2 regions of the Halalkalibacter kiskunsagensis genome follow, and region 2 is predicted to be linked to the other one. Evidence: predicted binding sites of a transcription regulator. Region 2 holds the regulator's gene; the other holds the start of a gene.
What was found. Region 2 encodes Rex, which represses fermentation and respiration genes when NADH is low (regulators of the CRP and FNR family bind a similar motif). Its sites were predicted from a motif close to TTGTGAAATATTTCACAA; they were not measured.
Positions count from the first base shown of each region.

Region 1: the regulator Rex is predicted to act here: its motif matches at 5,043-5,060, upstream of SLH51_RS13705 (hemerythrin domain-containing protein).

Region 1 covers NZ_JAXBLX010000021.1:68,521-80,490, reverse strand. The annotation lists gene SLH51_RS13730 (metal-sulfur cluster assembly factor) at 169-480, opposite strand; gene SLH51_RS13725 (Crp/Fnr family transcriptional regulator) at 588-1,277, opposite strand; gene ric (iron-sulfur cluster repair di-iron protein) at 1,531-2,238, shown strand; partial or broken gene SLH51_RS13715 (transposase) at 2,662-3,089, shown strand; gene SLH51_RS13710 (TIGR04053 family radical SAM/SPASM domain-containing protein) at 3,126-4,238, opposite strand; gene SLH51_RS13705 (hemerythrin domain-containing protein) at 4,460-4,993, opposite strand; gene SLH51_RS13700 (YwiC-like family protein) at 5,217-5,933, shown strand; gene hmpA (NO-inducible flavohemoprotein) at 6,158-7,390, shown strand; gene SLH51_RS13690 (hypothetical protein) at 7,545-7,793, opposite strand; gene SLH51_RS13685 (mannitol-1-phosphate 5-dehydrogenase) at 8,022-9,164, opposite strand; gene SLH51_RS13680 (PTS mannitol transporter subunit IIA) at 9,164-9,601, opposite strand; gene SLH51_RS13675 (BglG family transcription antiterminator) at 9,614-11,713, opposite strand; gene SLH51_RS13670 (PTS mannitol transporter subunit IIBC) at 11,936-11,970, opposite strand, start outside.
Region 2 covers NZ_JAXBLX010000060.1:14,613-26,582, reverse strand. The annotation lists gene tatC (twin-arginine translocase subunit TatC) at 190-942, opposite strand; gene SLH51_RS22170 (twin-arginine translocase TatA/TatE family subunit) at 960-1,142, opposite strand; gene SLH51_RS22165 (redox-sensing transcriptional repressor Rex) at 1,295-1,930, opposite strand; gene SLH51_RS22160 (ABC transporter ATP-binding protein) at 2,179-4,113, shown strand; gene SLH51_RS22155 (ComEC/Rec2 family competence protein) at 4,234-5,115, opposite strand; gene SLH51_RS22150 (ComEC/Rec2 family competence protein) at 5,309-6,283, opposite strand; gene SLH51_RS22145 (glycerophosphodiester phosphodiesterase) at 6,393-7,133, opposite strand; gene SLH51_RS22140 (carbohydrate ABC transporter permease) at 7,163-7,987, opposite strand; gene SLH51_RS22135 (carbohydrate ABC transporter permease) at 7,999-8,868, opposite strand; gene SLH51_RS22130 (ABC transporter ATP-binding protein) at 8,872-9,948, opposite strand; gene SLH51_RS22125 (ABC transporter substrate-binding protein) at 10,090-11,403, opposite strand; gene SLH51_RS22120 (glycerol-3-phosphate responsive antiterminator) at 11,824-11,970, opposite strand, start outside.

The DNA of each region.
Region 1 (11,970 bases), on a different contig from region 2:
CTATTGCATATCGTCAAGGTGACCACCTTTACCCTAGCAAAACTGTTGTGCGAAGACGGTGATTCGTATCACATCCCCTTCACTTTTTTGAAACTGTAACATAATTGTAAAAACTTCTTTTAAAGGCACTGCCTCCAGTTAGGACCGTGTATGAAATTAACTCCTGTCTTAATTCGGAACTCCAAGTGCAATTTTCGCATAACGGGACAATCGATCTTTTGACCAAGGTGGACTCCAAACGATATCCACATGTATGTCATTGATCTCCTCAATTTTAGAAACTTTGTTTTTCAGATCAGCTACGATTTCTCCGGCTAATGGGCAGCCCATTGAAGTCATCGTCATTTTGATCAAAGCATTATTGCCTTTATCAACATCCACTTCATAAATAAGTCCTAAATTCACGATATCGATCCCAAGCTCTGGATCATTTACCTCTTCTAACATTTCATAGATGTGATCAACTAACTCTTTACTCATTTATCTCACTCCTTCAAATTACTGATTCTAATTCTCAGGAACACTGTAACAAAAGGATTCATGTCGGTTTGTGAGTTAAATCACACGGTAATAAAAGTCTACTATTTTTAGATAATTTCATCTTCCAATTTCTCTGATTGAATAAGAAAATAACCTTCTTCGTCCGAGTCAATCAGTCCTTTCTTCCGTAGACGATTAATGGTACGGTTCATTGTCTCTCTCGATGTTCCTATCATGTTGGCTAGTTCCCGATTCGTAAAATAGGATGTGAGTTTGTATTGGTCATCAATCCTCACACCATTTGACTTACATAATCGAAGAAGTAACATCACAATTTGTTCATATGTGTCACGAAGAATTTTCTCCTCCAATCGATTCTGCAGATCGACGATTTTTTCTCCTAATACTTTGAACATTTTAATACAGAGTTCAGGATATTTAAGAAGGATCTTCTCAAACTGCCCAACCGGAATGACAATTAACTCTGCAGTCTCAAGGATCTCAGCATGTGCCGGGAAATTTCCTTTCCGGAAAAAACCAGCGTGAGGAAACATATCTCCAGCTTCGAGAATGGACACAATTTGTTCTTTCCCTGACAGGTCCGTTTTGTGAATTTTCACTTTACCAGAATGAATAAAAAACACTCGATCAAGTGGTTCACCTTGCATAAATACAAATGACCTTGGTGAGTATTTTCTAATTTGAGAAATATCAACAATCGGCTGGATTTCTTCTTCTGAAAGCTCCTTAAAAAGAGATACTCCTTGTAAATGTCTTTTAATCACTGCTAATTTCATATCTAAAACTCCCTTACTCGTTCAATTAGCTGTATCTTCACTTCAATTGTACTAAGTTATCAAAACGAAAACTGTGATGAACATCATAGTTACATGATGAACATGGATATATGGGTACAACCTCTTTTTTATCCGAAGTGATCGAGTTTGTCAAAACTTAACAGGTGAGACGTGATGTATATCACTACATATACGATGATTCGTTGATATCCTTTATATAGATTCAAAATATAAATTACTGGAGGCAGTTATTATGGAACGAACATTTACTGAAACATCTGTTGTAGGAGAAATAGTAACGAAATTCCCTAAAGCGAGTGACCTTTTTAAATCTTATCGTATCGATTTTTGCTGCGGGGGAAACCGGCCAATTATAGAAGCTATTAATGAAAGAAATCTATCTGCAGAAGAAGTGTTAACAAACCTGAATACACTGTATCAAGAAACAACAGCATTAAATGAATCGAGAATTGAATGGGAAAGTGCATCATATCGTGAATTAATTGATCACATTATAAATAAACATCATCGCTATATTAATGAAGAGTTGCCTCAATTAAGCCCATATATCACAAAAGTATTACGTGTTCACGGGGCAGGACAACCTCATTTAGCCATGATCCATCGATTATTCCATGAATTACGTGTCGAGCTAGAGCAGCATTTAATTAAAGAGGAAACAGAAGATTTTCCTCTCATTCTCGAACTTGAGCAAAACCGTACTGAAGAAAACGTTAACAAATTGCTAAAAGTCGTTGAAGAATTAGAAAATGAACATAGCCATGCCGGCAATATTCTAAAAGAACTTCGTGACGTTACAAACGATTTCACCCCTCCAGAAGGAGCTTGCGGCACTTATCGTCTAGTCTATCAACGTCTTGAACACCTAGAATCTGATTTGTTCCAACATATTCATTTAGAAAATAATGTATTATTCCCGCGAGCAGTCGCACAAGTGTAAGATCAGCTTCATAGGTACTCTCCTATAAAGCATATCCAATTTCCCAAAAAGGGGTTGTCCCAAAGGTCATTAAAATCCTTTTTAGGGAACAGCTCCTCTTCTAATTAATAAAGGAAGTGGAAAAGCGACCGCTCCCGGGATGGGGGGCACGCTTTCCGCAGGCGGGTGCTGAACTAACCGGCAAGCCGGTGATTTCAACCTACCCTTTCCTCCTGCAGGAGTCGGCCACCCCATCCCGTCCGCTTAGTTTGACTTTCTTTCAAAAAATGCACAAAGAATCCCCAAATAAATGTTGAAAATCTTGAGTCAGAATAAATGGCTCAAGGTTTTCGTCGTCATTCCACCTAAAAAAGTGCACAAAAAAATCGCTCTATCGTTTAAAGTGAAATACCATAACAAACATTCAACAAGGAGCGATTTTTTATGTGCAACCAATTGGCTACTTTTAAAGATTTATAACATGAATCAACTGATTCTTCCTATGGATTATTCAGATTTAATTTCAGAAAATCATGTTGCTCGTGCGGTGAACGACATGGTGAACCGACTGGATGACCATCTGTTTTATGACGTGTATTAAAGATGGTGGGAGACCTGCCTATCATCCCAAAATGAAGACCAAAGTTATTCTATACGGAGATACACAAAAAATGTTCTCTTGTCGAGATAATGCGAGTGCTTTTCGTGAAAACCTTCCAATGATGTAGCTTGCCTTCCAACAATCTCCTGATTTTCGTACAATAAACCGATTTCGATCCTAACGCTTAAAACCGTTAATGGGCACGTTATTTACGGAACTAACCAAACTTCTCATTACAGAAGAGTACATTGATGGAAAGCACTACTTTTTAGTTTTTCAGGGGCTTTTGGGACAATCCCTTTTTAGATTATCTTTTGTTTCTCATTGATTTTGGAATGTATACACAGAATGGTTCACTTTCCATATAGTCCCCGGTCATCGCATAAGCTCTAGACCTGGATCCCCCGCAAACATAACGAAACTCACAAACACCACACTTCCCTTTATACTTATCAGGATTACGTAAATCTTTGAAAATAGGTGAATCGCGATAGATCTCTGCTAATGGCAATGTGCGAACATTTCCTGCTTTCACAGGTAGCAACCCACTTGGGTAGACATCCCCTGTATGAGAGATAAAGACAAAGCCGTTCCCATCATTCACTCCTTTTGGTGCCCGTCCTAATCCATCAAACGGACCAGTCATTCCTTTTGCTAATGCATCCTGATAATGAATAGCTTGATCAAGGTTAGCATTCTCTCTCATTTTTTGTTGAATCACAACACGTCGATAATGCTGTGCAGCAGTTGTTTTTATATCAAACGAAACATTTTGGCTTAATTTATGAAGCCAGCGAAACACTTGTTCATGTTCTACTGGTGAGATCATATCGGTTTGTTTCCCTCGTCCTATTGGCACGAGGAAAAATACGCTCCATAGCACGCAATTCAACTCTTCCACTAATTTAGCCATTTCTTCTAGCGCATCAACATTATACCTCGAAATCACGGTATTAATTTGGATAGGAATTTTCAACTTGTGCAAATGACGAATCGCGTTCATTGTTAACTCAAATGAACCTTCCGTACCCCTGAAATGGTCGTGTATGACAGCTGTGGGGCCGTCCAAACTGAATGCCCATCTAGCAAGCCCAACGTCCTTTGCTTTTTGAATCGCTTCTTTCGTAACGTTCGGGGTAGCGCTTGGTGTCATCGATACTCGGACACCTTTTTTGATTGCATATTCGGCAATATCATATACATCAGGACGCATGAGTGGATCCCCTCCAGTAAACACAAGCATTGGATTATCCATTTCATATATGTCATCAATGAGTTGTTTTCCTTCTTCCAATGTGAGTTCAAGAGGGTGACGATGGTACTCGGCCTCTGCCCGACAGTGAAGACATTTTAATTCACAAGCTCTAGTTAGTTCCCAAATTACGATAAATGGATTTTCATTAAAGTCACGATTAAACATTCCATTCCCTCCAATCAATTCATCTCCATTATAAGCTTGTATCCGATGGTCGGATGTGAGCTACATCACGGGGGAAAGAGCAGTATCTTTTGATCCTCAGTCCAAAACTAATTCAAATGAGCAAAAGTCACTTAAAATCGTTAAATGTTATCCCTTCCAGAAGGTACGATCAAATATACGAAAAAATGAACACGGAAGAGTAAACCGTGTTCACGAAGTTATTACACTGTACCTATGTGTAGTTCTAATCTTTTTTTCTCTTCATTAGTCAATAGTTTTTCTGCCATAGGAAATAAGATTTCTTCTTCCTTTAAAAAGTGTTCTTGTAATACATGGTACGCTCGGTTGTAGAGTTCTGTAATTTGAAATAATTCGCTTATGGTGAGGCATTCCTTTAAATTAATTGTTCCCTCTAGAAACTTTCGTAAGTTGCCTTTTGCTTGATCGTGCTCATATTCCATCACATATATTGGACCTACATCTTTTCCGATGTAATTTGCCACCATCGGAAATAACACTCCTTCCTCTTTTTCAGAATGAGGATCTAAAAGAGCAACGAATTGGATAACTCCGTTACGAAGTTGCAACAATTTCTCTTTTATTCTCCCAATCTCATTCTCTTTTTCAATCGATACCGACAATTCATACAAATTATCCATTTGTATTCTTAAAGGTGTATGCTCGCTTTTAAGTCTTTGAAGAGGTGCACATAACTCTACTGACCCATTCCCTGCTAATTCACAAAATTGGCTCATAACTGAAACCCTCCTTTTTCACAAGACTACCAGAGAAACAATTACGACAATGTGATTGAAATCACATAATTTAGGCCTTCTAGAAATACATGAGCAACTGGAGATTGTTATCCATTGTGATGAATGTCATTTTGAGCAAGATTAAAATGTGTTATTTTTTATGTGAAATCATGCTAAAACGCTTCAAAGAAAAGGAACAGATATTTTGAGAGGGGAATTGTAAATGGTTATTCCTAAAGAACACGGAACATGGCTAATGTTTTTTCTTCCATTTTTGTTGGGTGTGTTTTTATCACAACCGAATTGGTTTCATATTCCTTTATTTGTTGGATGGTTCTTTATTTACTTAGCGTCAACTCCATTTTTGAATATAGTTCGAAATTCCAAACTAAAAAAATCTATGCAGCCCTGGTTACTGAGCTATAGTTTAATAGCAGTTATTTTTATAGTGCCTGTCGTATGGATTCACTCATCCTTAGTTTTACTCGGTTTGTTTCTTGTGCCACTTCTTGGCATGAACATCTACTATATTAAACGGAAAAACGAGCGAAACTTATTAAATAATTTTAGTGGGATTTTGATATTTTCACTAGGTGGAGTCGCCGCTTATATTATTGGTAGTGATGGTTGGTCAAACGAAGCCTTTCTTTTGTTAAGTTGGGTTGTTTTCTACTTTATGGGTAGCTCGTTTTATGTTAAATCAATGATTAGAGAGAGGACGAATATGCATTTCAAAATGAAATCTCATATCTATCATGGCGTATTACTCTTTATTCCCTGGCTTCTCACAGCTCCTTGGATGACTTTGGCTTATTTCCCTGGAATACTAAAAGATTGGTTTACCTCCAGAGGAAATCCTGTTAAACCAATAGTTATTGGTATGGTTGAGTTAGGGAATGGCGTTATTTTCTTTGCTTTTAGCCTGCTTTTCTTAATGTAAGTTTAATGGGGATGAAAATATATTTTATGAGATACAGACATACAGTGATAGTTTTATGAACAAACATTAACGGGCTCGTTACAAGCACTTACTCACATCTTTAAGTTCATTCGAAATAGTGTCTATTTGTTGAAAGGTGTATTTTATATATTGCTTTTAATCGAAAGCGCATCCATACTAAAGATGTATTTAAAATACTTGTTTAAAAAATGGAGGATTTACATATGACAACAAAGGTATTAGATTCCAAAACAATCGAAACTATTAAGTCAACAGTCCCAGTTCTTGCAGAGCATGGCACTGCTATTACAACCCGTTTTTACCAAATGCTATTTTCAAATCATCCAGAATTGTTACATATCTTTAATCATGTAAATCAAAAACAAGGGAAACAGCAACAAGCACTTGCCAATACCGTATATGCTGCCGCGCAGTACATTGATAACTTAGAAGCCATTCTTCCAGTAGTCAAACAAATCGCCCACAAGCATCGTAGTCTAGGGATTCAAGCTGAACACTACCCAATCGTAGGCGAACACTTATTATTAGCGATTAAAGATGTACTAGGGGATGCAGCCACAGATGAAATCATTAATGCCTGGGGTGAGGCATATGGAGTAATTGCCGATGTCTTTATTTCCGTTGAAAATGAAATGTATAATGAGGCAGCTTCGAAGACAGGTGGTTGGGATGACTTCCGAGAGTTCGTCATTTCAAAAAAAGAAAAAGAAAGCGAGGTTATTACATCCTTCTACTTAAAACCAAAAGACGGGGGCACGATTTCCGACTTCCAACCAGGTCAGTATATTACAGTAAAAGCAATCATTGACGGAGAGAAGTATACTCATTTAAGACAATACAGTTTATCTGATGAGCCTGGACAAGAATATTACCGTATCAGTGTAAAGCGCGAAGATCAAAAAGGAGATATACCAGCTGGCATCGTCTCAAACTTTCTTCATGATCACGTTTCTGAAGGAGATCTATTAGAAATTACAGCACCTGCTGGAGACTTTGTATTAAATTCACAAGAAGAACGACCTGTCGTACTTCTTAGCGGTGGCGTTGGTCAAACTCCGATGATAAGCATGTTAAAAACACTAGCAAACCAACAACCAAAAAGACAAGTCACTTATGTTCATGCGGCTATTAATAGTACGTACCATGCATTCAACGAAGAAATAACCAATGTAATTCATTCGTCTGAGAACATTCGTTACTTTTTATCCTATGAATCACCGACTGAAGAAGACAAACAAGCTAAAAATTATCAAAAAGATGGATATATTGACCTCCCATGGTTACAGTCTATTCTAAAGAACAACGAAGCCGAATTTTATTTCTGTGGTCCAGTACCCTTTATGAAAGCTATAAACAAAGCATTAAAAGAATGGAACGTACCAGAAGAACACATTCATTTTGAATTTTTTGGACCTAAAGGAGATTTAGATATTTAATCAAACATTAGGTCAGGACACAATCGGTAAACTTTACATTTTAGTCGCATTCTGTAATTAGACCATAATACAGATGGCGCATTTCTTATTTAAGAAATGCGCCTAGTATTTTTGAACAACCAAATTATAAAAAAGGATTTCTTATCGATTATAACTAATTAAATTCGCCTGCGTTATACTTATTTAACAACATCTCTCGAACGAATTGTCTGCATTCAGAAGATAAGGATGACCTTTGAGGGTGAATTAAATCTCCAAATGGCATACCAGCAACAAACTTGACTTCCCCTTCTAGATCTTTCCCAAAAACGGCATCAAATCCAGTGAATTTTACAAAAATTGTATTATGTTCAGTTTTTTTGAAATCAATTACACGTAAAACGTGATCATGTTCTTGATACATTCTGTATACCTCCTTATTTGTTGTTTAACTACATCAAAACTGTTTAGTTAAATATCAGCAATACATCCATTTTAAAGGTTCTACCCTCATAATTTCACTTTACAATCAACTACAAATTTCACTCCACTTTTTAAGTATACTTCTAAAATATGTTCCCTAGGTAAGTGCAGAATCATTTTCGCCTTACCACAAACAAAAACACACTACAGGAGTGTGTTTTCCGCTCGTTTATTTTGTAAGCTTCTGCATAATCAACTCGAAAAGTGGATGACCTTTTGGAACCTGACATATTTCCTCGATTGTTTTTTCGTAGCCTACTTCTTTTATCTTTGATTGTAATGATACGGCTTCTTCATCTTCAGAGAAGTCGTAATTTAATGCTGCAGCGATTGCTTTTGCTAAGTTTACAGGCTGACCATTGACATATTTATAATGTTGTACGGCCGGGCTAATCAAGCGATCATTTGGTCCTAGCTTCCTGATAGGTCCTCTTGCAACTCGTGGAATCTCATCATTAATATGTGGATTTTTGAACCTGCCAACGATTTTATTCACATAGTTCATATGCTCATCTGAATCGAAGTTGTATTTTTTCACTAATACAGCTCCCGTTTCCTTTAATGTATCCACAACAGCTTGAAATACATCTTCGTTCTCCATCGCATCCTTAATTGTCTTCAACCCAGCAAGGTAACCAAGATAAGCACACGCAGCATGCCCCGTGTTAACCGTAAAGAGTTTGCGTTCGATAAATGGAGTTAAATCTTCTACAAATGTAGCACCTTCAATACTTGGAACATCTCCGATCATATTCAAGCGATCGACAACCCATTCATAAAATGGTTCAACTTTAACCATTAGCTTATCGTCATTTGTTTGGTTTGGTACAATTCGATCAACAGCCGCATTTGGGAACGCAAACGTTTGATCAAATTTATTCTTTTCATCATTCGATAACTTGTCATAAACATGTTTCTTTAAAAATTCACTGCCACCAATCATATTTTCACAAGCAATAATATTTAAGGGCTTGTCGGTTTGTTCCACTCTTTTTCGTAGCCCATGTGCAAGCAATTGTGAGATGATCACAAGAACATTTGGACCTACCGCAGTTGTTACTATGTCTGCCTCGCTAATCGCTTCTAGTACCTTTTCAGGATTTTGCATGCTATTAATCGCTCTGACATTCGTAACAGTTGTTTCCTCACTCGTTTCGTCTGCAAGTACAACTCGATATTTACGCTTCCCATTTAACAAATCAACTACTTCAGCATTCACGTCGACAAAGCATACTTCATAGCCTGCATCGGATAAGAGGCTTCCAATAAAGCCTCGACCGATATTCCCTGCTCCAAAGTGTACAGCTAACATTACACCACCTCATCAAACAAGCTTAAGATCTCTTCTGCTGATTTCGCTTCAACAATTTTTTCAATATTTTCTTCTTCAGAGCAAACAATAGCAATTTGCGAAAGAATTTCTAAATGTTCGCCATCTTTCCCAGCAATTCCAATTAACACTTTTGCAAGATTTCCATTTCCAAAATCAACACCACCAGGAACTTGAACAATGGAAAGACCTGATGTTAGAACTTCTTGCTTCGCATCTTCTGTACCATGTGGAATCGCAACGAAATTGCCCATGAATGTTGACGTCAGCTCTTCGCGTTCTAGCATTTTTTCAATATAAGCCGGTTCTACATAGCCTTTATCGACTAAGATTTGCCCCGTCCCTCTGATCGCTTCTTCTTTATTATTAAAACTTGCGTTAAGTTGAATATTTTCCGCTGATAAAATTTGCTTTGTCATGTTAAGCACTCCTTATTTGTTTACTTTCATTTCATAAATTGCTTTTAATTCAGTTGCTAGTAGATTTTCTAAATCCTCTTTTGAGCTCGATTGGAATGTTTCTATACAATCTTCATCTCGAATAATAAGAGAACTGATTCCACTAAGAAGTTCTAACGTTTCCTCATTGCTATCCTTTGGTGAAAGCATCAAAAGGATTGTATTGATTTCTATCGTAGATTCATCCATTGCTTTTACAGATAGCGGATGCGAAAGTCGACTGATTGTAAAGCTTGGTACTTGGATCTCATCACTTCTTGTATGATAGAGCGCAAGTGACGTATCCGGAATGCCCAGTCCACCAATTTCTTCACGTCTTAAAAGTTCTTCTATGACCCCATCGATATGACTAATAACATTTGTCGCGTATAAATGTTCACACAAATTAAATAGAGCTTTCTCAATGGAAACAGGCGCTTTGAGATTGGTAATAGAAAACCCATTCAAGATTTGATAGATGGCCGTTGTATAGTTTTTTACCTTCTCAATTCCTTGAAGGAACACTCCGCTATTGACCTGGTTCCTATCGTCCTCTTTCCCCAGCTTTACTTCACCTAATAATTCCTTTTTATCTTGTAAATGCCGTTTGATCTTGTCAATATCTTCTTCAGATAACAATGGACTTACCAATAGATATTCGTTGTTGAACTTTTTCAAAGGGATAGTTGAAACAATGGCGTCAAACTCTTTAACATGCATTTCTTCTAAGTCAAAAAGAGACGCATTCACTGTTTTTAATCCTGAAATTTCCTGCTCTAATTTTGTTGAAAGCATCTTAGAGGTACCAATCCCGCTTGAACAAACAACTAGTATTTTGCGTTCCTTCCCTTCTCCTTTATGTATCAAGGCAGAAGCAAAGTGCATTACTAAATAGCCAATTTCTTCTTTCGGTACGTGTAACTCCGTGAAGATCTCTTTCACTCCTTTTTCCAAAAGGATAAACAGATCGTGATAATCGTGTTCAATTTTCGTAAGAAGAGGGTTTGAAATCCTCATTTGTTGCTTCATACGATACATTGCAGGTCGCAGGTGAGCGACTAAACCTTGAAATAAAGGCATATTATTTGTTAAGTCACGATCCATTTCCTTGCTTATGAAACGAATTAAATTCTGAGCCAGGAGACCAACTTGAAGACTTGTATCCTCCAACAGATCATCGTGATCATTACGCAGCTTGGCACCCATCAAATGCATCGTAATATAGCCAACTTCACCATGAGATATGGTAATTCGAAACACTTCTTCTAATCCGGCAACGATCTTCTGGGCTACTTTGAACTCTTTTGTTTCCTTTAAACTTTCTAAGTAATCCGCGTCAAAATTAATGTCTTCCCCTTGCTGGATACGTTCAATCGCTAGTGCTAGGTGGACCACAAGACCAATATAAGCGCTGTCTGCGATTGAATAGGGCAAGTCGTTTTTTATTTGGTCGATTTGTTTTTCAATAATAAGAAGCTTCTTTTTCTCGACCAATCCAAGCAGGCGGTCTGTTACCGTATCGACCGTTTGAGATGATTTTCTTTGAATTGTTTCTTTCATAATAGAGATAAATTCAAATTCATCAATGTTGTCAATAATCAGTTTGCTCATTGCTCTTCTTTTTGCTGTCTCAGAGCCGGTAATTTCAACTCCGTAGCCACGTTTTCTAACCAATGTTAAATCAAAAGGCGCAAGTCGTTCTTCGACTTTATTAAGGTCATTGCTAATCGTTGCAATCGTTACATTGAGATCATTTGCTAATGAGACTAACTTCACAGGTTCAGTTGTATCTAGTAATTCAGAACAAATAATCGTTTGGCGCTCTTCGGGGGTATATTCATTATGAGATAAATTAAACAGGAACATCCTCAATTTTTCTTTTACCTCATTGTCACCGATTACATGAATGCCAAAACCAGATTTCTTATTCAATCTAAGGTTATACTCTTTTAACGTTTCTTCTACCCCTTTTAAATCACGGTGAACCGTACGTGAACTGACTGTTAGTTCATTCGCTAAATCTTTTACTGTTGTTTCTTCTCTTGTGTTTAATAAAAGCTCTAGTATCTTTCGTTCCCTTGCCGAAATATACATAAAATCCACTCCACCATTAAAGATCTAATGTTCTATTTTGAGCAAAGTTAGTGACAAATATGATTTATCATTTCTTACAATTACTATGATAGAGCTTGCTGGGCTTTATCTCAACAAAAGGAAAATGCAATTTCGTCACCTTGATTGTTGCCATAATTAAATTGTAGAAGAAGTTCAAAATGAGACTGACTCATCAAATAGAGTCAGTCTCATTAAAGCCATTTATTTCAAATCTTCAATTAACTCATCATATTTAG
Region 2 (11,970 bases):
TGTAAGTCCTCCTTTTGTTATGGTTTGCTCAACACTTCACATTAACTTGTGAATGTTTTCACAACCTTTCTACACTCATAGTATAGGACAGAAAAAGTCTTTTCGCTACCCCTTTTACATAGTTGTCAAACTTTGTTCAATGTTTCACATAATTTATCTAAAAAAAGAGTGAATGCCTATACAAGACACTCACTCCTCCATATTCTGTTCGCGTTCTTTCTCCAACCTTTGTACTTTGCGATATGTGAGATATGACACCCAGATACTAAATTCATAGAGCAATAATAACGGAAGGGTCACCATTAAATGAGATAAAATCTCTGGTGGTGTAATCAAGCCCGCTATGACAAGCAAAATAAAATAAGCAAATTTCCTAACTTGCGTTAGTAAACTCGGTGTTAGCATTCCTAAACGTGTAAAGAACATCACGACAACTGGCAATTGAAACAAAAGTCCAAATGGGATTGTTACTTGAAAGAGAAATGAGAAATATTCATTAATACCGTACTGCTCAGTAATCCCTAATCGTTCAGATAAGTTGCTCATGAACTGAACAATAAATGGAAAAAGAACGAAGTAAGAAAAAGAAAGGCCAACTAAAAGCAAAATAAACGCAAACGGAATATAGGCCAGTGTTGCCTTTTGCTCCTTTTCATGCAAACCAGGGCTGACAAACGCCCAAAGCTGAAACAAAATTACTGGAAAGGTAATGATAAGCGCACTTGCAAAAGCAAATGTCATAAAAATCCGAATCGGATCTGTCATTTTAAATGCATTCATCGGCAAATTCTGAGCCGTTGGTGTACTTTGTAAGTATGTGATAAGTGGTGCAGCTAAAAAGAAGCCGGCAATGAGCGCCACGACAAAGAAGATTAACGTTATAATGATTCTTCGTCTAAGCTCCACAATGTGGTCCATTACCGACATGTCTCTTTGTTCCATTTATAGACCCTTCCTACTTAGGCTTTATCGTTTTCTTTTTTCTTGTTATCATCTTCGTCTGCTAAGCCTTTTGTTGCATTTTTAAATTCACGTAAAGTATTTCCAGCCGCTTTTCCTAACTCTGGCAACTTCTTCGGACCAAATATTAGTAATGCAACGATTGCAATTAACGCAATGCTGCCTGCTCCTAATCCACCCATAGGTAGCACCTCCTTGTCCTAATTTTGATTATAGAGTTTATTCAAATAGATGGCAATGGCCTCTCTCACACGGACTTAAAAGATGTAGTGGCTTCACTCATTGCTTTGAATCTGTATAAAAAGGAATAAAACACTCCTTTTTATACAGACTCTTATAAAGGATAATGCTTTAAAAAATAAACCAATGCCTGTAATTCAACAGATAAATCGATATGGTGTACCCGTACCGTTTCTGGCACATCCAACCTAGCTGGTGTAAAGTTTAGTATTCCTTGTATGCCTGCATCAACTAATTGATCCGCGATCTTTTGTGCAGGGGCTTGAGGTACAGTCAAAATTGCAACAGTAACTTCCGGGTCGATGACATCTTGCAAGTCTTTTAAATGATGCACGGTGACTCCACCAACTTCATCGCCAATCTTACTTTCATCCACATCGAAAGCCATGACAATTTGCGTACTATTATTTTTTGAGAAATTGTAGTGTAAGAACGCTGTACCTAAATTTCCAACACCTACAAGAATCACCTTTGTTATTTCATCTTGATCTAATGTTTTCCGGAAAAAAGATAGTAAATAGTTCACATTATAACCGTACCCTTTTTTTCCGAGCGCCCCAAAATAAGAAAAATCACGCCTAATGGTTGCTGAGTCAACTTTTACCGCCTCGCTCAACTCCGTTGAAGATACTCGTTGTTTCCCCGAGGCAGAAAGATTTTCCAAGAATCGATAGTATAGTGGTAAACGCTTTGCTGTAGCCTGTGGAATCTTGGTCTGATCAATTTTCATCCATTGCCTCCTTTACCGTTTTCCTGTAAGACGTATGGTTATTGTACACTATTTCACAGGGTTTGTAATCGGTTTACATTGTTGTTCATGAAGTTGTTGAAAGATAGAATCTACGATACACTAGAGTTACCGAAAAAAGGTCGATTTTCACCTTTTTTCGGTAACTCTAAGCAGCGTGCGGAGCCATTGCCACTTTCAAATAAGGTCACTTTTTTACATCTATTATAGTTAGTAAGGAATGAACATTCATGATTGTCTTACAATGTATAAATATATCAAAATCATTTGGCGTCGATCCTATTTTAACAAATATTAAGCTTGATATCCAAACTGGTGAACGCGTTGCACTTGTTGGACGAAATGGTGCCGGGAAATCAACATTGCTGAAAATTATCGCAGGGCAACTTTCGTATGATAGTGGACAAGTGATGATGCCTAAAGGAACTGAACTTGGTTACCTTGCTCAAAATACTGGACTAGAATCAGAATTATCGATTTGGGAAGAGATGTTAACTGTATTTGCCCCCTTACGTAAAATGGAAAAACAAATACGCAATATGGAACAGCAAATGTCTGATCCTGATTTACTAGCAAGTCAATCTCGTTATGAAAAACTATTGAAAGAATATGATCAACTTCAGCTTACTTTTAAAGACAATGGTGGCTATCAATATGAAGCTGACATTCGTGGCGTGCTCTCAGGGATGAACTTTGCAGATTTTGATTACAACACAAAGATTTCCACTTTAAGTGGTGGGCAAAAAACAAGACTTGCCCTAGCAAAGTTATTATTAACTAAGCCTGATTTGCTTATTCTTGATGAGCCGACCAACCATCTTGATATTGCAACGTTGACATGGCTCGAGCAATACTTAATTAACTATCGCGGCGCTATCCTTATCGTTTCTCACGACCGCTATTTTCTAGATAAAATCGTTACAGAAGTTGTCGAGATATCAAGGACAAAATCCACTAAATTTACTGGGAACTATAGTTCTTATCTTGAGGAAAAAGCCAAGCGCTATGAACTTGAATTAAAACAATATGAAAAACAACAAGATGAAGTCGCTAAGCTTGAGGACTTTATCCAACGAAATATTGCGAGAGCCTCAACAACCAAACGAGCACAAAGCAGACGGAAACAATTAGATAGGATGACCTTACTAGATCGACCAGCTGGATCAGAAAAGTCTGCTTCCTTTTCTTTTACAATTGAGCGTCAAAGCGGAAATGAAGTATTACGAACGACCGATCTTCATGTTGCTTATGGAGAGGAAACGATTTTTCAAAGTTTAGATTTAGCGATTGACCGTGGTGAAAGTGTTGCTTTAATTGGACCAAACGGGGCAGGTAAGTCGACACTATTAAAGGCTTTAATGAAGAACGTTCCAATAAAAAACGGAACGATTCGCTTCGGCAGCAATGTAACCGTAGGGTATTATGATCAGGAACAAGCCAATTTAAAGTCAAATAAGTTGGTTCTTCATGAGCTATGGGACGACCATTCTCTCCTTCCAGAAAAAGAGATTCGGACCGTTCTAGGAAACTTTCTGTTCAGTGGCGATGACGTCTTAAAACCTGTTTCCACTTTAAGTGGCGGTGAAAAAGCTCGACTTGCACTTGCCAAACTCATGATAAAAAAAGCCAATCTGTTAATTCTCGATGAGCCGACGAACCACTTGGATCTCGATGCAAAGGAAATTCTTGAGAATGCATTAATTGATTATCCTGGTACATTGTTATTTGTCTCTCATGACCGTTATTTCTTAAACAGACTTGCCACCAGAATGGCTGAGCTTGTTGACGGTGAGATCACAAATTATCTTGGAGACTATGATTATTATGTTGAGAAAAAAGATGAGATGAAGCAACGAGAATTGCTGATCCAACAAGAAAAGGGACAAACAATTTCTTCCTCTTTAGAAAGTAACCAAGCCGATAAACGCTCCTATGAACAAGACAAAGAAGCAAAGAAAGCCGAACGACAACGTTTAAGAAGAATTGAAGAAATTGAAAGCCAAATTGATACACTTGAATCGACCTTAGCACAAAAAGAAGATGACCTATGTGACCCATCTATTTATTCTGATCACGAAAAGGCGCAGACGCTCCAAACAGAAATTGACGAAGCAAAACAAACAATTGAAACACTAATGGAAGAATGGGAACAACTGCAAGAATAATTAGGTTTGGGTTAGCCCCAGCCAGATTCACTTCGTTAAACCGCAGTGGATCTGGCTGGGGGCTGGCCTTTTTTACTTTTTCCAGAACTTCTTTGATAATACAGGTTGGTCAGACCCTGCCTATCCACTTACATGTATCTCTTTGCCATCAGAGGTGATCACAATGGTTTGATGTTTGCTTGTTGTGTATACATGGCTGCCACTTTGTTCGTATCGTTTCATGACTCGTTTGCTTTGCAATATATTGGCACTTATGATCGTGTATTTAGGGTTTACAGCGTTAATAAATTGTCTAGATGATGAAGTAGAATCCCCATGATGAGGAGCGTCAAGCAAATCAACGTTTAATAACTCTTTTTTGGCTGCTACCAATTGTTTCTCTTGTTTCTTATAAAGGTCTCCAGTAAATAAAAACGTATTATCACAATAGGTGACTTTTAAGACGAGTGATAAGTTATTAATATCAGCGGTAGATAAGTGTTTCTCTTTCGCAGCACTGTCTAAATCTTCCTCAGAAGGACTAATTACTTCCACCTCAACATCCTCACCTAGAGTAAACCGATCCCCTTCCTTCACATATTGATAGGGTATCTTCTGCTTTGTAAGAAGGTTCGTAAAATCTACATAGGTTTTAGTAGAATGTTTGATGTTTGGCATTAGCAATACACCGATATCCAACGAATCTAAAATGGTTGAGAAGCCTCCGATATGATCATGATGCGGATGCGTGGAAATGACATAATCGATTTGATCAATTTGCATTTGTTTTAAATATCGATCCAATTGCTGTCCTGTTTGTTCCATCCCTGCATCAATGAGCATCCTTTTTCCATCAGGACTTTCTAATAGAATGGCATCTCCTGACTTTTTGTCTGCCTCTAAATAAAAGTATCGTATTTCGAGCTTGTCTGCATCATTTGTTTGCGCAAATCCGCTAGTTGGCGCAATGATTGAAATGATGAGTAAAACGATGAAAAACCACCATCTTTGTTGACTGTTCATATGATCAATCCTCTTCCAAAAGTCTTGTAAAAAACGTGTTAGTAAAGGTTTCTCAAATATACACATAATTATTAGATCGTTTACCAATAAGCTTGTCTTTATTATCTTCCTCAATGAGCAAATGCCAAAACAAACATTCACATAACTTACTAATATACGTCTTTTTCAGCACCCTCGAAGCAACGTGCGGCTTTCAGTGGCCTCCTTTTTCAGTCATAATCGTTATGCTTTCTCCATCTGAGAGAATTAATACATTTTCCGCTCTACTTGTGGCAATGACTTCACTACCACTTTTCTGATAGCGGTTATACACTCGTATACTTTGAAGAATATTAGCACTTATCATTGTGTATTTCGGACTAACAGCATTGATAAATGCTTGCGATGAGGAAGTACTGTCTCCGTGATGAGGTGCATGCAACAAATCGACATCTAGTTTGTCTTTCGTTTGTTTTATCAATTCTTTTTCCTGCTTCTTGTAAATATCACCTGTGAATAAAAACGTATTGTTACGATAAGTGACTTTGATTACGAGTGAAAGATTATTTACTTCTGCTGTCGATAGATTACGTTTATTTCGAGCTTTCCCTAATGCCGTAAAGCTAGGGCTTACGATCTCTACTTCCACTTCATCCCCGAGCATAAACGTATCATTCGCTTGTACGTACTGCGTCTTAATCTTTTTTTTATTACTAAGGTCGATAAACGTTTTGTACGTTTGAGTGGTATGTGGCAAATCCGGCATTAAAAGGACCCCTATTTGTTTAGAATGAAAAAGGGTATGATACCCACCAATGTGGTCATGATGCGGATGTGTTGCCACAGCATAATCTAGTTTTTCTATATTTAATTGATTCAAATAATTATCTAACTCTTGTCCGGTAGCAACCATACCAGCATCAATTAACATCGCTTCCCCATCAGGACTTTGAAGCAAAATCGCATCTCCCGACTTTGTATCTGCCTTTAAATCCAAGTACCTAATTTGCAACATCCCCATATGCTTTGTTTCATCAAATAGCTCAGCTGTTCTGCTTGGATCCGTTTCTACCTCTATGGCCATTGAGGTCGATTCCGCTTTTATAAATGTAACCATAGGATACATACCAACAAATAAGAAAATTAGTAACAGAAAGATTCTTATGTTCACAAACAGGCGATAACTCACATTCTCCCCCCTTTTTTCATCCAATCTAGTTTTTCAAGAGAAATTGTAAAAGGTTGTCCAAAAAGGTTCACACCCCCTTTTTGAACAACCCTGAAAAAGAAACAGACCCTTATCCTTTTGTTATAGTAGGAAGTGCTACTTTAAGAAATTGTTCTGGATCATTTGTTGTTATTTGCATATGTTTAGAAAACTGGCCAAGTTTCTCAATTACTTTGGCATCATCAACCGTCCATGCTCCGACTCGTATGCCTTTTTCAATAAGTGACTGCACTAATTCCTCTGTAATAAAAGCATAGTGCATTGAAATACTACTTGCTCCTGTATGTACTAACTGTTCCAATACCAATGTCGGGCGTCCCAAAATGATCAAACCTGTTTCTATGTTTGAATCGAGCTTTTTTACATTCACTACACTTTCATGATCAAAGGATGCGACCAATACTTGAGAGTGCATGTCATATTTCTTAATCAAATCAACAACTGCTTTCTCAAGACCTGAATAAAACTCACCTGTTTGTTTTAATTCAATGACAATTCTACAAGTGGTAGGTTTAAATAACTCAAATACTTCTTCTAATGCAGGAATCTTCTCTTCGGAGAAAGAAGAACTAAACCAACTTCCAGCATCTAAGCTACGTAGCTCCCAAAACGTACAATCCTTTACAAGTCCAGATCCATTTGTTGTCCGTTCTAAAGTATGGTCATGGATGACAACGGGAATGCCATCCTTTGATAAATGAACGTCTAGTTCGACTGCGTACATGGGTGGTTCTTGCAAAGCTAATCGAAACGCCGCTAGTGTGTTTTCCGGTGCTTTTGATGACCAACCTCGATGGGCAATACATTTCATATTGGCTTCTCTCCTTTATCATATGTTGCTTATTTAACCCCTGTGTAGACAAACGCTCGAATGATCTGACGTTGAGCAAAAAAGAATGCAATTAAAATCGGAATGACAAGAATCATATTACCAGCCATTAAGATATTCCAAGCGACTCCCCCTTCGACTTGGCGAATTTTCGTAATCCCAATTGGAAGGGTTCTTGCTGCATCTGAAGTCGTCATGACCAAAGGCCAAAAATAGTCATTCCAGTGCGTAATAAAACTAAATAGGGCAAACGTGATAAGGACTGGCTTCGCTATTGGAATCATGATTTTCAGAATGATTTTCCATTCACTCGCATCATCAAGCCGAGCTGCTTCAAGTAACTCCTCTGGCACTTGTTTGAATGACTGACGCAATAAAAAGATTCCAAACGCACTGGATGAAAACGGAAGGATTAATGCCCATAATGTATCAAGCAACCCCCATGCACTCATCTGCAAATAAACCGGTAAAAAGATAAGCTGAGCTGGAATCATTAACGTGATCATTGTAAGACCAAAAAAGAATGAATCACCTTTAAATTTATAACGAGCAAAGGCATAAGCTGCCGGAATAATCGTACACATTTGCAAAAGGAGAATCCCGATCGATACGATTGAACTGTTTATGAAATACGTTAGAAATGGACCTGAATTCCACGCTTTACTGAAGTTGTCCCAGTTCAATTGTTCTGGTATCCATTTAGGAGGAAAAATAATCGTTTCTCCTAATGATTTAAACGATGTTGAAATCATCCATACAAAAGGCATCGCAAAAATGCAAACGAGAATTACAAGTCCAATTCCATTTACTACTTTTAAACTGGCATGTCTCTTCATATTTCTCTCCTTTAACGGTAATGAACTCGGCTCGCTAACAGCCTAAAATAAACGATCGTTAACAAACTAATCACGAGTAATAGAACAACACCTGCAGCTGATGCATAGCCAATTTTGAAAAAACGGAACCCATTTTCATAGATGTAATAAACAAATGTATTTGTTGAATTGATCGGTCCACCTTGAGTCATAATGGCGATTGTATCAAACACCTGAAACGATCCAATCATACTGATGACCGCTAAGAAGAAGAGCGTTGGCGATAGCATCGGCAATGTAATTTTATAAAGAATGCGAAATGGACTGGCTTCATCTAATTGCGCTGCTTCATACATATCCTTTGGGATGCTTTGCAAACCTGCAATGAAAACAAGTGTATTAAATCCAATTCCTTTCCACACCGCCACTAGAACTAAAGAAAACAAAGCTGTGTCTGGATGCGTTAACCACTCTATTTTCGCTATTCCTACCAATCCCAAAAACCAGTTTAATAGACCATATTCAGAGTCCATTAACCATAACCAGAGCATGGATATGGAAACGAGTGAGATAATGTGCGGACTAAAAATCGCTCCTTGGACGAAACTGTATAAACCACCTTGCTTGTTAAGCCACAAAGACAAAAACAACGAAATCAGCAATGTGAAAAATACAGTCAGAAACGTATAAACAGCAGAATTTCTCATAACTTCAATAAATTCTCGTTCTCCTATTAGGGAGCTAAAGTTGTCAAAGCCGACAAAATCCTTTGTTGGACTAACAAAGTTCCAATCAAATACGCTGAGGTAAATCATATAAAAGATCGGATAGATGAAAAACAAACAAAATATGATAACAGACGGGGCTATCATGGCATATGGACGGATTTTGATCCACGACATGATCTAGACCCCCTCTAGCACTAAAGGTTTCTTCTTTCCAACTGCCACATCTCTCATTCGTTCACCATGTTTATTGAAAAAATATAGGTCATCATATGGAATCGACATATACACTTTATTGGAGCGTTCAACAGATGTCAGAAAGCTCTTCACATTACACGTTCCTACATTCGTTTTCACTTGATAAATCACTTCTGCTCCTAACGTTTCTCTCGTTATGATTTCACCAGGAATGACCAAACTGTTTTCACTATCAAAAACCGTCGAATGAATACTCGTATGCTCTGGTCGAAACCCTACGAAACCAGCATTTATATTAAAATCAGGTAACAGTGAACAAACTTGCTCATAATGTACGACGTTCATAGCAGGAGTCCCAATAAATTCTGCTGTAAACGTATTGCTTGGATCTTGATAAATGTTCATCGGACTATCAACTTGTTTAATGACCCCTTTGTTTAGAATGATAATTTCATCTCCCATTGACATTGCCTCAACTTGATCATGGGTCACATAGACAAATGTCGTTCCTAATCGTTTGTGTAATTGAATTAATTCTGTTCTCATTTGATTACGAAGCTTTGCATCAAGATTTGATAATGGTTCATCTAGAATAAACACTTTCGGCTTTTTTACCATTGCTCGTGCAAGTGCAACACGTTGCCGCTGTCCTCCTGAGAGATATTGCGGCTTTTTATTTAAATACTCTGTTAGACCGACAATTTCTGAGATTTCACTAACGAGCTTTTTCCTTTCTTCTTTTAGTACTTTTTTGTTTACTAGCCCAAATTCAATATTTTCTTTTACTGTCATCGTTGGATACAATGCATAATTTTGAAAGACCATTGCGATGTTTCGTTTTCCTGGAGGAAGGTCATTGACGCGTTGATCCCCTATCCATATATCTCCACTTGTTTGTGTTTCAAGTCCTGCAATCATGCGCAGTGTGGTCGATTTTCCACAACCAGAAGGACCAACTAAAACAGTAAATGACCCATCTTTTATTGTGACATTTAAATTTTTAACAACTTCTTCATCTTTAAATGTTTTTGTCACATTCTGCAAAACAATTTGAGCCATAAGTAAGTACCTCATTTCATAAGAAATTTCGTTATTAGATGTCGAATCTTATTAAATAAACGTTTGTTTACATGTATGAATTAGTTGTGAATTCCTTCATAAGGAGAGAAGGAACCAAACGTAGCCCCTTCTCACTGTTGCCTACTTCAATAAACTATTTGCCTTTTCTGCAGCTACATCTAACGCGTCCTGCGGTGCCACGTCATCATGAATGATCGCTCGTGTAATTTCATCATTAATAATTTTTGCAATTTCAGGATAAGCATCTTCCATCGGACGTGGTCTTGCATACTCTAACTGGTCAACTGCCACTTTAAACTGTGGGTATTCTTCATAGAATGATTGCATGTCATCACTATTGACAGCGGACATACGACTTGGCAAATACCCTGTATAAGTACTTGCATAGACTGTTTGTTCTGTCGACGTCATCCATTTTATAAACTCCCAAGCAGCTTCTTGTTTTTGGGACTCAAGACCTGAAGTCATAACAAGATTCGCACCACCTGTTGGTACACCATACGTTGAATTTGCAGGCATAAACGAAGTTGTAAGTTCAAAGCCTTGCTCCTCTGCCATTGCTAACCAGTACGATAAATCTGCTGTTGAACTAAAGATCATCCCAGAGCGTCCATTAGCAAAGTCTTGTTTTGCTGTATCACCCGCCTCATCACCCGTTGGTATTTTAATGATGCCTTCACTTGCAAGCTCTTTCCAAAACTCAACAGGTTCAACTCCAGCTGGAGAATTAAATTCGGCTTCAGTACCATCATCAGACAGCATTTGCCCGCCGCTTTGAGCAACAAATGCTTCATAAAACCAAATATTTACCGGCATTGTCATCCCAACTCGTTCACCATCTGTTGTCAGTGCACTTGCGTATTCCTTAAACTCGTCCCAGTTTTTTGGACCAACGGGATCAAGACCTACTTCCTCTAGTAACGTCTTATTCAAATAAAGAATAGGTGTACTACGTAAATAAGGAAGAGCATAGAGCTGATCATTTACATAAGAATTCCCCATTAATCCTGGAATAAAATCTTCAATATCCAACCCGTCTTTTTCCACAAAAGGAGTTAAGTTTTCAGTCATACCTGAATTTGCAAAAATTCCCACAGAAGCAATTTCATTTTGTGTCACTTCTGGCGCGTTTCCAGCCGCAAATCCCGCTTGCGTTTTGGCATGTAAGTCTTCATACGAACCTTGATATTCAGCTGTAACATGAATTCGATCCTGTGATTCGTTAAACATTTTGACTAGATTTTCATTATTTTCCTGGATTTTATCTCCCCATGCATACCAGTATGTAATTTCAACCTTTTCAACACTATCTGCCGTTGTCTGACTCGAACTTCCTGTTTGCGTTTCAGAAGAAGTTTGGTTGCTAGATTGATTACAACCGACCATAACAATTAAAACAATTAGTGACACAATCCAAACCATTGCTTTTTTCATTTTGTTTTCTCCTTTTTTACCTGAAATATTTATTTTTCACACTTTACATTTCTAGACCAATGAAAAATTCCACCTCCAAAAATAAAGACCCCAACCAATAGAAAAGGAAATCCTTTTCTATCCATTGAGGTCTCTCTAAACTTGAACCAAATTGCTATTTACTTTTCACTTTCATCATAACCAAAAAATATTAAGGACATATGAACCTAGCATAAAACTAATGTGAAGGAATTGTAACAAGGTTGATTTTTACCTTGTTACAATTCCTTCAGCAATGAGCGGAACCGGCGTTGTGTTTTTAGCCTTTTGAGCGCTCTTCTCAAAAGGCGTACGCCGTGTGGAGCCATTGCAACTCCCCTTAGCTGTACAAGGTTGATTTTCACCTTGTTACAATTCCTTCTATACGTGTAATGAGTCTCCTTACACGTATAGAGGCGCCCTTTCCCGCAAATCCTCTTTCCACAATTTGCATTCAGATGTTGATAGTGCCGTTGCCCCGTAATCTAATGCCTCTACTGCATGTTGTCTAGAAGAGACAAGTCCTCCTGTAATAATGGGCAGTCCGTT